3 regions of the Microbulbifer sp. ABM4_008 genome follow, and region 3 is predicted to be linked to each of the others. Evidence: predicted binding sites of a transcription regulator. Region 3 holds the regulator's gene; each other region holds the start of a gene.
What was found. Region 3 encodes sigma-54, which starts transcription at its own class of promoters, with help from an activator protein. Its sites were predicted from a motif close to TGGCACANNNNTTGCNNT; they were not measured.

Region 1: the regulator sigma-54 is predicted to act here: its motif matches at 2,013-2,030, upstream of glnL (nitrogen regulation protein NR(II)).
Region 2: the regulator sigma-54 is predicted to act here: its motif matches at 2,079-2,096, upstream of glnA (glutamate--ammonia ligase).

What each region holds. Positions count from the first base shown of each region.
Region 1 is NZ_CM149970.1:29,246-32,525, reverse strand. Features, by position in the region: gene ntrC (nitrogen regulation protein NR(I)) at 1-846, opposite strand, end outside; gene glnL (nitrogen regulation protein NR(II)) at 850-1,932, opposite strand; gene ACYX4J_RS00120 (DUF4124 domain-containing protein) at 2,249-2,803, opposite strand; gene glnA (glutamate--ammonia ligase) at 2,992-3,280, opposite strand, start outside.
Region 2 is NZ_CM149970.1:25,949-29,228, forward strand. Features, by position in the region: gene typA (translational GTPase TypA) at 1-172, opposite strand, end outside; gene thiI (tRNA uracil 4-sulfurtransferase ThiI) at 373-1,854, opposite strand; gene glnA (glutamate--ammonia ligase) at 2,180-3,280, shown strand, end outside.
Region 3 is NZ_CM149970.1:955,903-959,182, forward strand. Features, by position in the region: gene rapZ (RNase adapter RapZ) at 1-304, opposite strand, end outside; gene ptsN (PTS IIA-like nitrogen regulatory protein PtsN) at 410-871, opposite strand; gene hpf (ribosome hibernation-promoting factor, HPF/YfiA family) at 875-1,165, opposite strand; gene ACYX4J_RS04175 (RNA polymerase factor sigma-54) at 1,363-2,829, opposite strand; gene lptB (LPS export ABC transporter ATP-binding protein) at 3,024-3,280, opposite strand, start outside.

The sequences.
Region 1 (3,280 bases), 930 kb from region 3:
GTGAGTCGCCGCAATAATACGCACATCCACTTTGACCGGGGTGTGGCCACCGACACGGTAAAATTCACCATCAGCCAACACGCGCAATAACCGGGTTTGCGTATCTGCGGGCATATCACCAATTTCATCTAGAAACAGGGTGCCACCATTGGCCTGTTCAAAACGTCCGGCACGCTGGGAGCTGGCACCGGTAAAGGCCCCTTTTTCATGGCCAAATAATTCAGACTCCATCAGGTCCTTGGGTATAGCCGCCATATTCAATGCAATAAATGGCTTATCCCTGCGCGGACTGTGATTGTGCAGAGCCTGCGCCACTAACTCCTTACCGGTGCCGGATTCACCGTTGATTAAAACGGTGATATTGGAGTGAGACAAACGGCCAATCGCACGGAAGACCTCCTGCATCGCCGGCGCTTCTCCAATAATTTCTTTATTACCCTGACCATTTTCCGGCTCAACCCGTTCTTCAGCACTCTGTTCACTGGCGTGCATCAATGCGCGCCGGGTTACCGCTACGGCCTCATCAATATCAAATGGCTTAGGCAGGTATTCAAAGGCTCCCCCTTGGTAAGCAGCTACCGCGCTATCCAGGTCCGAGTGCGCAGTCATAATAATTATCGGCAGACTCGGTCGTTCAGCCTGGAAACGCTGCAACAATTTAAAGCCATCGGAGCCCGGCATGCGGATATCACTGATTACTACATCCGGTGAATCGCTATAGAAATCATCCAGGGCGCGGTCGCCACTCTCGTAACACTGGGTATCAATTCCCTCACGCGATAGCGCTCTCTCCAGCACCCAGCGGATTGATCTGTCGTCGTCAATAATCCAAACGCGATTACTCATTCTCTAGGTTCCTGTATTAGCTAATTCGGTAGTCAGGGGCAGATAAATTTGGAAAATGCTACGGCCGGGTTGGCTGTCACACTTAATCAGCCCCTTGTGCTGATTAATAATGTTCTGGGAAATTGAAAGTCCAAGACCTGAACCCTCGGCGCGGCCGGATATCATCGGGAAGAATATCCGCTCGCGAATTTCCTCCGGTATGCCCGGGCCGTTATCTTCAATTTCTATACGGCAGACCAATGGGCAGTTGCGGCGGCCAATGGTGAATTGGCGCTGGATACGCGTACGCAATACCATCTCCCCACTACTGAGGCCAATACTTTCATCGATGGCTTGCATGGCGTTGCGGGCAATATTAAGCAGCGCCTGAATCAATTGTTCGCTATCGGCGGGAACATCGGGAATAGACGGATCGTAGTCCCTGCGAATTTGAAGCTCACCGATACACTCTGCATCCAGTAATTGGGCAACCCGCTCCAGAACCTCGTGCACATTAACCGGCTCCAGTACTACCGGCTGGCGTGGTCCCAATAAACGGTCAACCAGATTGCGCAGGCGATCCACTTCCTCGATGATAATCTGTGTATATTCGTCTAACTCCCGGTCCGGCAACTCGCGCTGCAATAGTTGTGCCGCCCCGCGGATACCACCGAGGGGGTTCTTGACCTCATGGGCCATACCGCGAACCAGGTTTCGTGTCGTTTCCTGGGCACTGAGCAGCGCATCTTCCCTGGCAATTCGCAACAGGCGATCCATCGGCTGCACTTCCACAAGTAGCACAGAAAACTCGGGGACCGGGCTGACTGAGTAATCCACGGTCCGGGTTTCAAGATTGTTCAACCTCCAACTGGCCCGGCGCACTGTATACTTCTCATTTTTGCGCAATGCTTCCCGCATAGCCTCATAGGCAGTGGGAGATTCTCGCACCACCTCCTCCAACTTCGAGCCTTTAACCCGGGTACTGGAGGCGGCAAACAAGTCCTCAGCAGCATTGTTCAAATAGCAAAGCGATAAGTTTTCATCCAGCACCAACACTGCGGAAGTCAGGCTATCGAGTAATTGGCGCAACTGGCGATCATTCAGCATTCACAAAATTTCCGATTCATTCCGAGGCTCTGACCAAACTCCCTTTGGTCACCCCCAGCAAACTAGCGCTGTATCTAGTCAGTGCAAAAAGCAAACCAAAATGGCGCATAAGCTGGCATTTGTAGGCGGAAGCAGCTTCAACCGGACACAATCAGTGCGCGATTAGCAACAACGGCATTGCGAGTATTCAGTCTCAGAAATAGGATGCCGCCGACCACAGAGAGAATGCACCATTAAGGTGCATAGGTCAAAAAACAGGCAGGCGGACTTTAGAGCGAAGTAAGGGGTAGCGGGAGCTTTGCACTCCCTCAAACATTCACCCCCGAGCTATCGGGCGCTTGACATGAATTGTGATCGTTTGCGACTGGGCCAATACTTGCCCTTTGGGCCCTAGCAGAACCGCCTTGAGCGTATGGGTACCGCGGACCAGGGCGGAGATATCCAGGGAGTTACCAGCCGAACTTCCCTGCCAGCGCTGCCCATCAATAACCGCATAAAAGCTAGCGCCCTCTGGATAATTGGGGGCCACATCCACCTGAAGCGCTATCAGTGTCTGCCCTGGCGGAATAGTCGCCTCATTAATTGGACTCACAATTCGAATCGATACCGGCCCCAACTCTCCATCATCACTTTTGGGCGACAGCTTTCTTGTGGGCAGCTGGCGGGGCAGCGCAATTGGCTGAATATTGATTGGGGCTAAATCCACTTTCTCTGAGTTGCCATTTGCCGGTGGTGTATCGCTAAAACTGACCTGGCCATCGGGCCCAACCACTTTGTAGATCGCGCCAGCCTCTTCATTCTCTTGAGAAGCCGCAACTGCCACCAGAGGCATTGCGAGTAACAGGGCCTTTAATTGCCAAAACCTTGCCATAGTGTTTTCGACCGCAGGGCGGACGCTCCTTTCTTCCCAGATCGGGCCAATGGGATATTCCTGAGCCTCCGCATAGCGGCACTCAATTCACTTCCACTGACAGTGTACTCGCAATAAAAAAGCCCGCACCAGGGTGGCGCGGGCTTTTCGAGAACAGCTCGACGGCATCATCGTGATGCCGGTCGCCATTACACGGAGTAGTACATATCGAACTCAACCGGGTGAGTGGTCATGTTCAGGCGCTCTACTTCTTCACGCTTCAGCTCGATGTAGGCATCGATAGCATCGTTAGTGAATACACCACCGGCTGTCAGGAACTCGCGATCCTGATCCAGAGCATCCAGGGCGCCTTCCAGGCTGGAAGCGACAGTCGGGTACTCAGCCAACTCTTCCGGCGGCAGATCGTACAGGTCCTTGTCCGCAGCATCGCCAGGGTGGATCTTGTTCTTGATACCGTCGAGACCCGCCATCAGCAGT
Region 2 (3,280 bases), 930 kb from region 3:
CCAGGATGGTGATGCCACGCTCACGCTCTTGATCGTTGGAGTCCATGACGCGCTCGGCGCCTTCGTCGCGGCGGTCGAGAGTGCCGGACTGGGACAACAGCTTGTCCACAAGGGTGGTTTTGCCATGGTCTACGTGGGCGATAATCGCAATATTGCGCAGATTCTCTATCACTGGGGGCCTCTGGGCGTTAAATCTTGGTAAGTCGGGGCGGGGGCCTGCGGGGTTTCTACAGCAGCATTCCGGCCAAAGGCGGCGATTATAGGGGGGCCGCATGACAATTGGGAGTGATTTTGAGTAAAAAATCACCGCCCCGGGGCGCTGATCGCTTTAAAACCCGCGCGGGCGGTAATTGCCCGCGCCTTGAGCAGAAGTTACTTCTTAATGGTTTCCGGTCTGTGGGGAATCAGCGGGCGCAGCACGCCCACATTGCGAAAACCTTCGTCCAACAGGTGTGAGGCGTGCAGGCGGCTCATAACGCCTTTGGAGCAATACAGGAGGTACTCACGCTCTTGGTCCAGGTGGGCAAAGCTGTTGTTGAGACGGTAGAAAGGAATAGTCTGCACCTCACAGCCAAGCTCCAGTGGATCCAGCTCCTCCTCATCCGGGTGGCGGATATCGATAACCACAGCGCTGCCCGGCTCTTCGCGGATCTCCACATCCGGTGCTTCGCCATCGACTTCTTCGATCACCTGATCAATATTTTGCATCACCCGATTGCTGATAGCGCGATCGAGGACGGTGAAATCGAAGCGGTTTTCCTCGGACTCCACTTTTTCAATCTTGGCGCGGGTGGTGGGTTTTACCGAGATAACGCCGCAGTATTCCGGCATATTGGCGGCGAACTCTTCAGTGCCGATGGCCCGGGAGGTGCGGATAATATCGGTCTTGTCGGTGGTGATCAGTGGGCGCAATACCAGGGTATTGGTAACACTGTCGATCACCGACAGATTTTTCAGGGTCTGGCTGGAAACCTGGGCGATGGCTTCACCGGTGACTACGGCGTCCACCTCCAGTTCCTTGGCGATCACATCGGCGGCGCGCAGCATCATGCGCTTCAAAATAACGCCCATATGGGAGTCGTCGACCCGCTCGAGAATCTCTGCCACTACTTCGTCAAACGGCACGGTGATAAAGCGCACCCGGTGGGAAGCGCCGTATTTGTTCCACAGATAGTAGGCGACTTCTTTCACGCCCAGCTCGTGCTGGCGTCCGCCCAGGTTGAAGAACAGGAAGTGGGTGCGGATACCGCGCTTCATGGTCATGTAACTGGCCACGGTAGAGTCGAAGCCACCGGAGACCAGTGACAAAACCGGGTCTTGCGTGCCCAGGGGGAAGCCGCCCAGGCCGGGATGCTGCTCTTCGATCACGTTGAGCTTGTCGTGGCGGATCTCCAGCTTAACGGTGATGTCGGGGTTTTTCAGTTTGACTCCGGATGCCTCGGTATTCTTGTTGAGGCCGCCACCCACATACTGTTCCACATCCAGAGACTGGAAGTCGTGTTTGCCGGTGCGTTTAACCCGTACACAGAAAGTCTTGTCTTTCAGGGCTGCGCCCCAAACCGACAGGGTTTTCTCGTACATGTCGTGCAGGTCACCCAGGGGGAACTGGCGCACGCGGGAGAAGTTGGCGATGCCGGGGGTGTGAGAGAGCACCTCTTCGATACGTCCACCCAGGTGGGACACAGCATCGGGCGCGATCACATCGATCTTTTCCCAATCCTTTCGCACCTGGATACGGTCGTCCAGCTGGCGCAGCAGGCGCTGCAGGTTGTCCTTGAGCTGGCGCGACATGCGCTTGCGCACAGGGTTGCTCTTGATGGTGATCTCTGGAAAAAACTTGACGACAAAGTGCATGGGAATCCGTGGGGTACCGCATGTTGATAGAAGGTGCGGCATTATAAACTAGCCAGAGCCAAGTTGGTTGTGCACTGTTTGCGGGCGAAGCGAGAACAAATATGTTCTATTTTGGTGCGTATTTATGTGGCTGCTCGGCCACAATACATCTATCCTGGCTGCGTCAGCACTTTGCTGGGGCTCGCACCGGCGCCAACCGGGACTATGAGGCGATTGCCCTAATTTGGCACACTCCTTGCTTTATTTCACGCCAGGTAGAGAGTGAATGCCGGCAGCGACAGCAAGGCATAGCGACCAATTACTTTTCAAGACCTGGAGGACTGCAATGTCAGCGAAAACGCTCGGTTTGATTAATGAAAGTGAAGCGAAATGGATAGACCTGCGCTTTACCGATACCAAGGGTAAAGAACAACACGTTTCCATCCCTGCGTCGGAAGTTGACGGTGAGTTCTTTGAAGAAGGCAAAATGTTCGATGGTTCTTCCATCGCCGGTTGGAAGGGCATCAACGAATCCGACATGATCCTGATGCCGGACGACGAGACCGCTTTCCTCGACCCCTTCACCGATGAGAGCACTGTTATCATTCGCTGTAACATCGTCGACCCAATTACCGGTCAGGGTTACGAGCGAGATCCTCGCTCCATCGCATTGCGCGCTGAGGAATACCTGAAGTCCACTGGTCTGGGTGACACCGCTCTGTTCGGTCCCGAGCCCGAGTTCTTCGTATTCGACGACATCACCTGGGGTGCCGAAATGGGCGGCGCCTTCTACAAGATCAACTCCGAAGAAGCAGCCTGGTCCTCAGGTCACAACTTTGCAGAAGGCAATATTGGTCACCGTCCCGGCGTTAAAGGCGGTTACTTCCCGGTTCCTCCGGTGGATTCCCTGCACGACGTTCGCGCCGCAATGTGTTCTGCGATGGAACAGATGGGCCTGCGCGTAGAAGTGCATCACCACGAAGTGGGTACTGCTGGCCAGTGTGAGATCGGCGTTGCCGCCAACACCCTGACTAAGAAAGCGGACGAAGTACAGATCCTCAAGTACGCTGTACACAACGTTGCCCACGCCTACGGCAAGACCGCGACCTTTATGCCCAAGCCGCTGGTTGGCGATAACGGTTCCGGTATGCACGTTCACCAGTCCTTTAGCAAGGATGGCGTAAACCAGTTTGCCGGTGACGCCTACGCTGGTCTGTCCGAAGCTGCTCTGTACTACATCGGCGGTATCGTTAAGCATGCTCGCGCCCTGAACGCGCTGTGCAACGCTTCCACCAACTCTTACAAGCGTCTGGTACCTGGCTTCGAAGCGCCGGTAATCCTGGCTTACTCTGCGCGCAACCGCTCTGCGTCTATCCGTATTCCTTTCGTGCCCTCCCCGAAAGGCAAGCGCATCGAGACTCGCTTCCCGGACCCGACCGCCAACCCA
Region 3 (3,280 bases):
TGAATCGCTGTACTAAAACCGGCTCGCGGGCATCGAGATAGATAACATCACATTGAACCCCTGCCTCGCGCAAGGACTCAATAACACTGGGAGCCTGTCTAATGTCTTGCCAGAGGTTGCGGGCATCGACACCCAGGGCCAGAGGTGTGTTTTCTTTTGGCGGTTGTGCCTTGACCCTCTTAACCAGCTCCGGGAGCAGGCTGGTGGGAAGGTTGTCGATACAATTGAAGCCGACATCTTCCAGTAATTGCAGTGCAGAACTTTTTCCGGAGCCGGAGCGTCCACTAATTATCACCAAGCGCATGGAGAGCCCTTTTCTTTGATCAAGTCTTTATTATTTCGCTTGTTGCACTACCTGAACAACGAGGCGAATGTCAGCTCTGAGACTCAGTTACTAACAAAACCTCCTCTAGGCGGCTGCAGTACTATCAATAGCGAGGGCATATAGCTCATCACTACTTTGTGCTTGCCTTAGCTTATCTCTAACCTGGCTGCTGGAAAACAGAGCGGCGATTTCGGCTAGCGTATCCAGATGTTCCTGCTCAGCATCTTCGGGGACCAGAAGAGTAAATAGCAAATCGACAGGCTGGCGGTCGACAGAGTCAAAATCAATGGCGGGCTGGGTGGTACAGAGAACCCCAATGGGGCTATCACAGCCGGGCAGCCTGCAATGGGGAATGGCAACACCATCGCCGATACCGGTGGAACCAAGGCGCTCACGGGCGATCAGTTGGTTAAAAACTGTATCGGAATCGTGTTGGGGATATTGTTCGGCAATGGCCTGGGCAATATTGAGCAGTAGCTTTTTTTTGCTGCTCCCCGCCAGATGGCAAAGGCTAAGGCGGGGAGAGAGTAATGCTTCCAGTGTCATAGTTCAGCGATGGTTCTGCAACTTCTCTTTGTGTTTTTTCAGTTGGCGGTCCAGCTTATCGGTGAGCGCATCAATTGCCGCGTACATATCTCTGTCTTCGGATCCAGCACAGAGGTCGTGACCGTTTATATGTACCGTCGCCTCAGCTTTTTGGATCAGTTTTTCGACGGATAAAATTACTTGCGCGTTGGTGATGTTGTCGTAATGTCTGGACAGCTTCTCCATTTTGCTTTCGCAGTAGCTGCGCATAGGTGAGGTAACGTCGACGTGGTGGCCACTAATATTGATCTGCATGGATTTCTCCTTGAAAGGTGCATCACAAGCCGGCGCTCACCCCCTATCGGGTCGCAACCCTACTAGGAAGTGGGCCAGAATGGAAGGATACACTCAAATTTTGGATTTTGGTTGCAGGTTGGGGGCGGAAGGCGCCAGTAGCGTATGACTGGAGGTGGGTTAGGGGTCAGATTAATTGGCTGTGTTTGGGTTGTGACTTAAATGAGCCTCTTTCTCTCACTTGAGGAGGGGATACCCATAGATTCGCGGTATTTCGCTACCGTTCGGCGCGCAACCTTGATGCCTTGCTTGTCCAGCTCCTGAGTGATCTTGTTATCTGATAGCGGCTTTCGAGGTACTTCTGTGTCAATCAGCTTGCGAATCAGGGCTCGAATGGCGGTGGATGACGCATCCTCACCGGAATCTGTACTGACGTGGCTTGAGAAGAAATATTTGAGTTCGAAAACTCCCCGCGGAGTCAGCATATATTTTTGGGTGGTCACTCGGGATATGGTGGATTCATGCATGCCAATGGTTTCAGCAATATCTGCCAGAACCATTGGTCGCATTGCCTCTGGGCCTTCCTCAAAAAAGCCTTGCTGCTTATCCACAATGGACGTGGCGACCTTTAGCAGAGTGTCGTGGCGGCTCTGCAGGCTCTTCAAGAACCAGCGGGCCTCCTGCAAGTGATCCCGCATGAAATTGTTTTCCCGGGAGTTATCCGCCCGTTTTACCAAGGAGGCGTAGTGGCCATTAATCCGGATCTTTGGAGTGATTTCTGGATTGAGTTCGACCAGCCAGCGGTGATCCTTGCGGGACACAATAATATCGGGAATGACATAAGCGGGCTGTTCCCTGCTGAACTCCTCACCTGGATTGGGGGTAAGTGTCTGGATAAGGCGGATTACTTCGCCGAGCTGGGCTTCGTTGAGACGTGTGCGTCGGGTGAGTTGCCTGAAATCCCTTTTTCCAAGTAATTCCAAGTGGCGCTCAATGATGGTCTGCGCTTCGTTTAGCCACAGAGTTTCCGCTGGTAGCTGCTTGAGCTGGAGTTGAAGGCACTCTTGGAGGCTTCTGGCCCCGCAGCCAGCGGGTTCGAATTGTTGTACAGCTTTAAGGACTGCAACTACCTCATCTTCTTCGAGCTGAAGGGAGTTGGCCACGTCATCAACGGTGGTATTGAGGAGACCGTTTGGGTCGATGGCGTCAATAAGGTGCTCGCCGATCCATTTATCGTGACTGGAAAGTGCTGTCAGGTTTAATTGCCAGCGCAAGTGGTCTTGAAGTGTGTCGGTGGAAGAGTTGCGCTCAAAATTGGGGTCGTCGCCCTCGGCGGGACCACTGTAGCTGCTGTAAATGTCGTCCCAGTGAGAATCAACGGGCAGCTCTGTTGGAATATCCTGGTTCCAGTCGGAATCACCAAGCTCTTTTTCCTCAGCGGCTGCGTGGTTTAAATCCTCCCCTACAGCGGCTGGAGGCTCTTGTTGTGCGTTGCTCTCGGTATTGGCTGTTGCTTGTTGAGCCAGATCTTCACCCTCAGCTTCCAGCATCGGGTTGCTGTCGAGGGCTGCCTGGACTTCTTGCTGTAAATCTAGTGTGGAGAGCTGCAGGAGGCGTATTGCCTGCTGCAACTGGGGGGTCATAGTTAGCTGTGCGCCGAGTTTGAGCTGGAGAGACTGCTTCATAATTTAAAGTTGCAGGCCAGTGCGACAAAGGGTTCGTCAAAATTAACCCGAGATGGCGCAGACTACCTTGGCCCTCAAACTATTACAAGCAATAAGCATGCCGACTATTGCCTGCCAGGAGGTCGATTTCTATCTGAAGTGTGATATGTTTTTCGAAATTTTACCTATTTAGTTACGCCTGTCATCATTTGCCATTAAATGGTGAACTCGTGTCCCAAATAGACTTCGCGCACTTGCTGGTTAGCGAGGACATCATCGGGCGTGCCTGAGGCAATAATATGTCCCTCGCTAACGATATAAGCGGTTTCACAGATATCCAAGGTTTCTCTCACGTTGTGGTCTGTGATCAAGACGCCAATATCCCTGTCCCGCAAGTGGCGAATAATGTGTTTGATATCGTTCACTGAAATAGGGTCTACACCAGCAAAAGGTTCATCGAGCAAGACAAAGC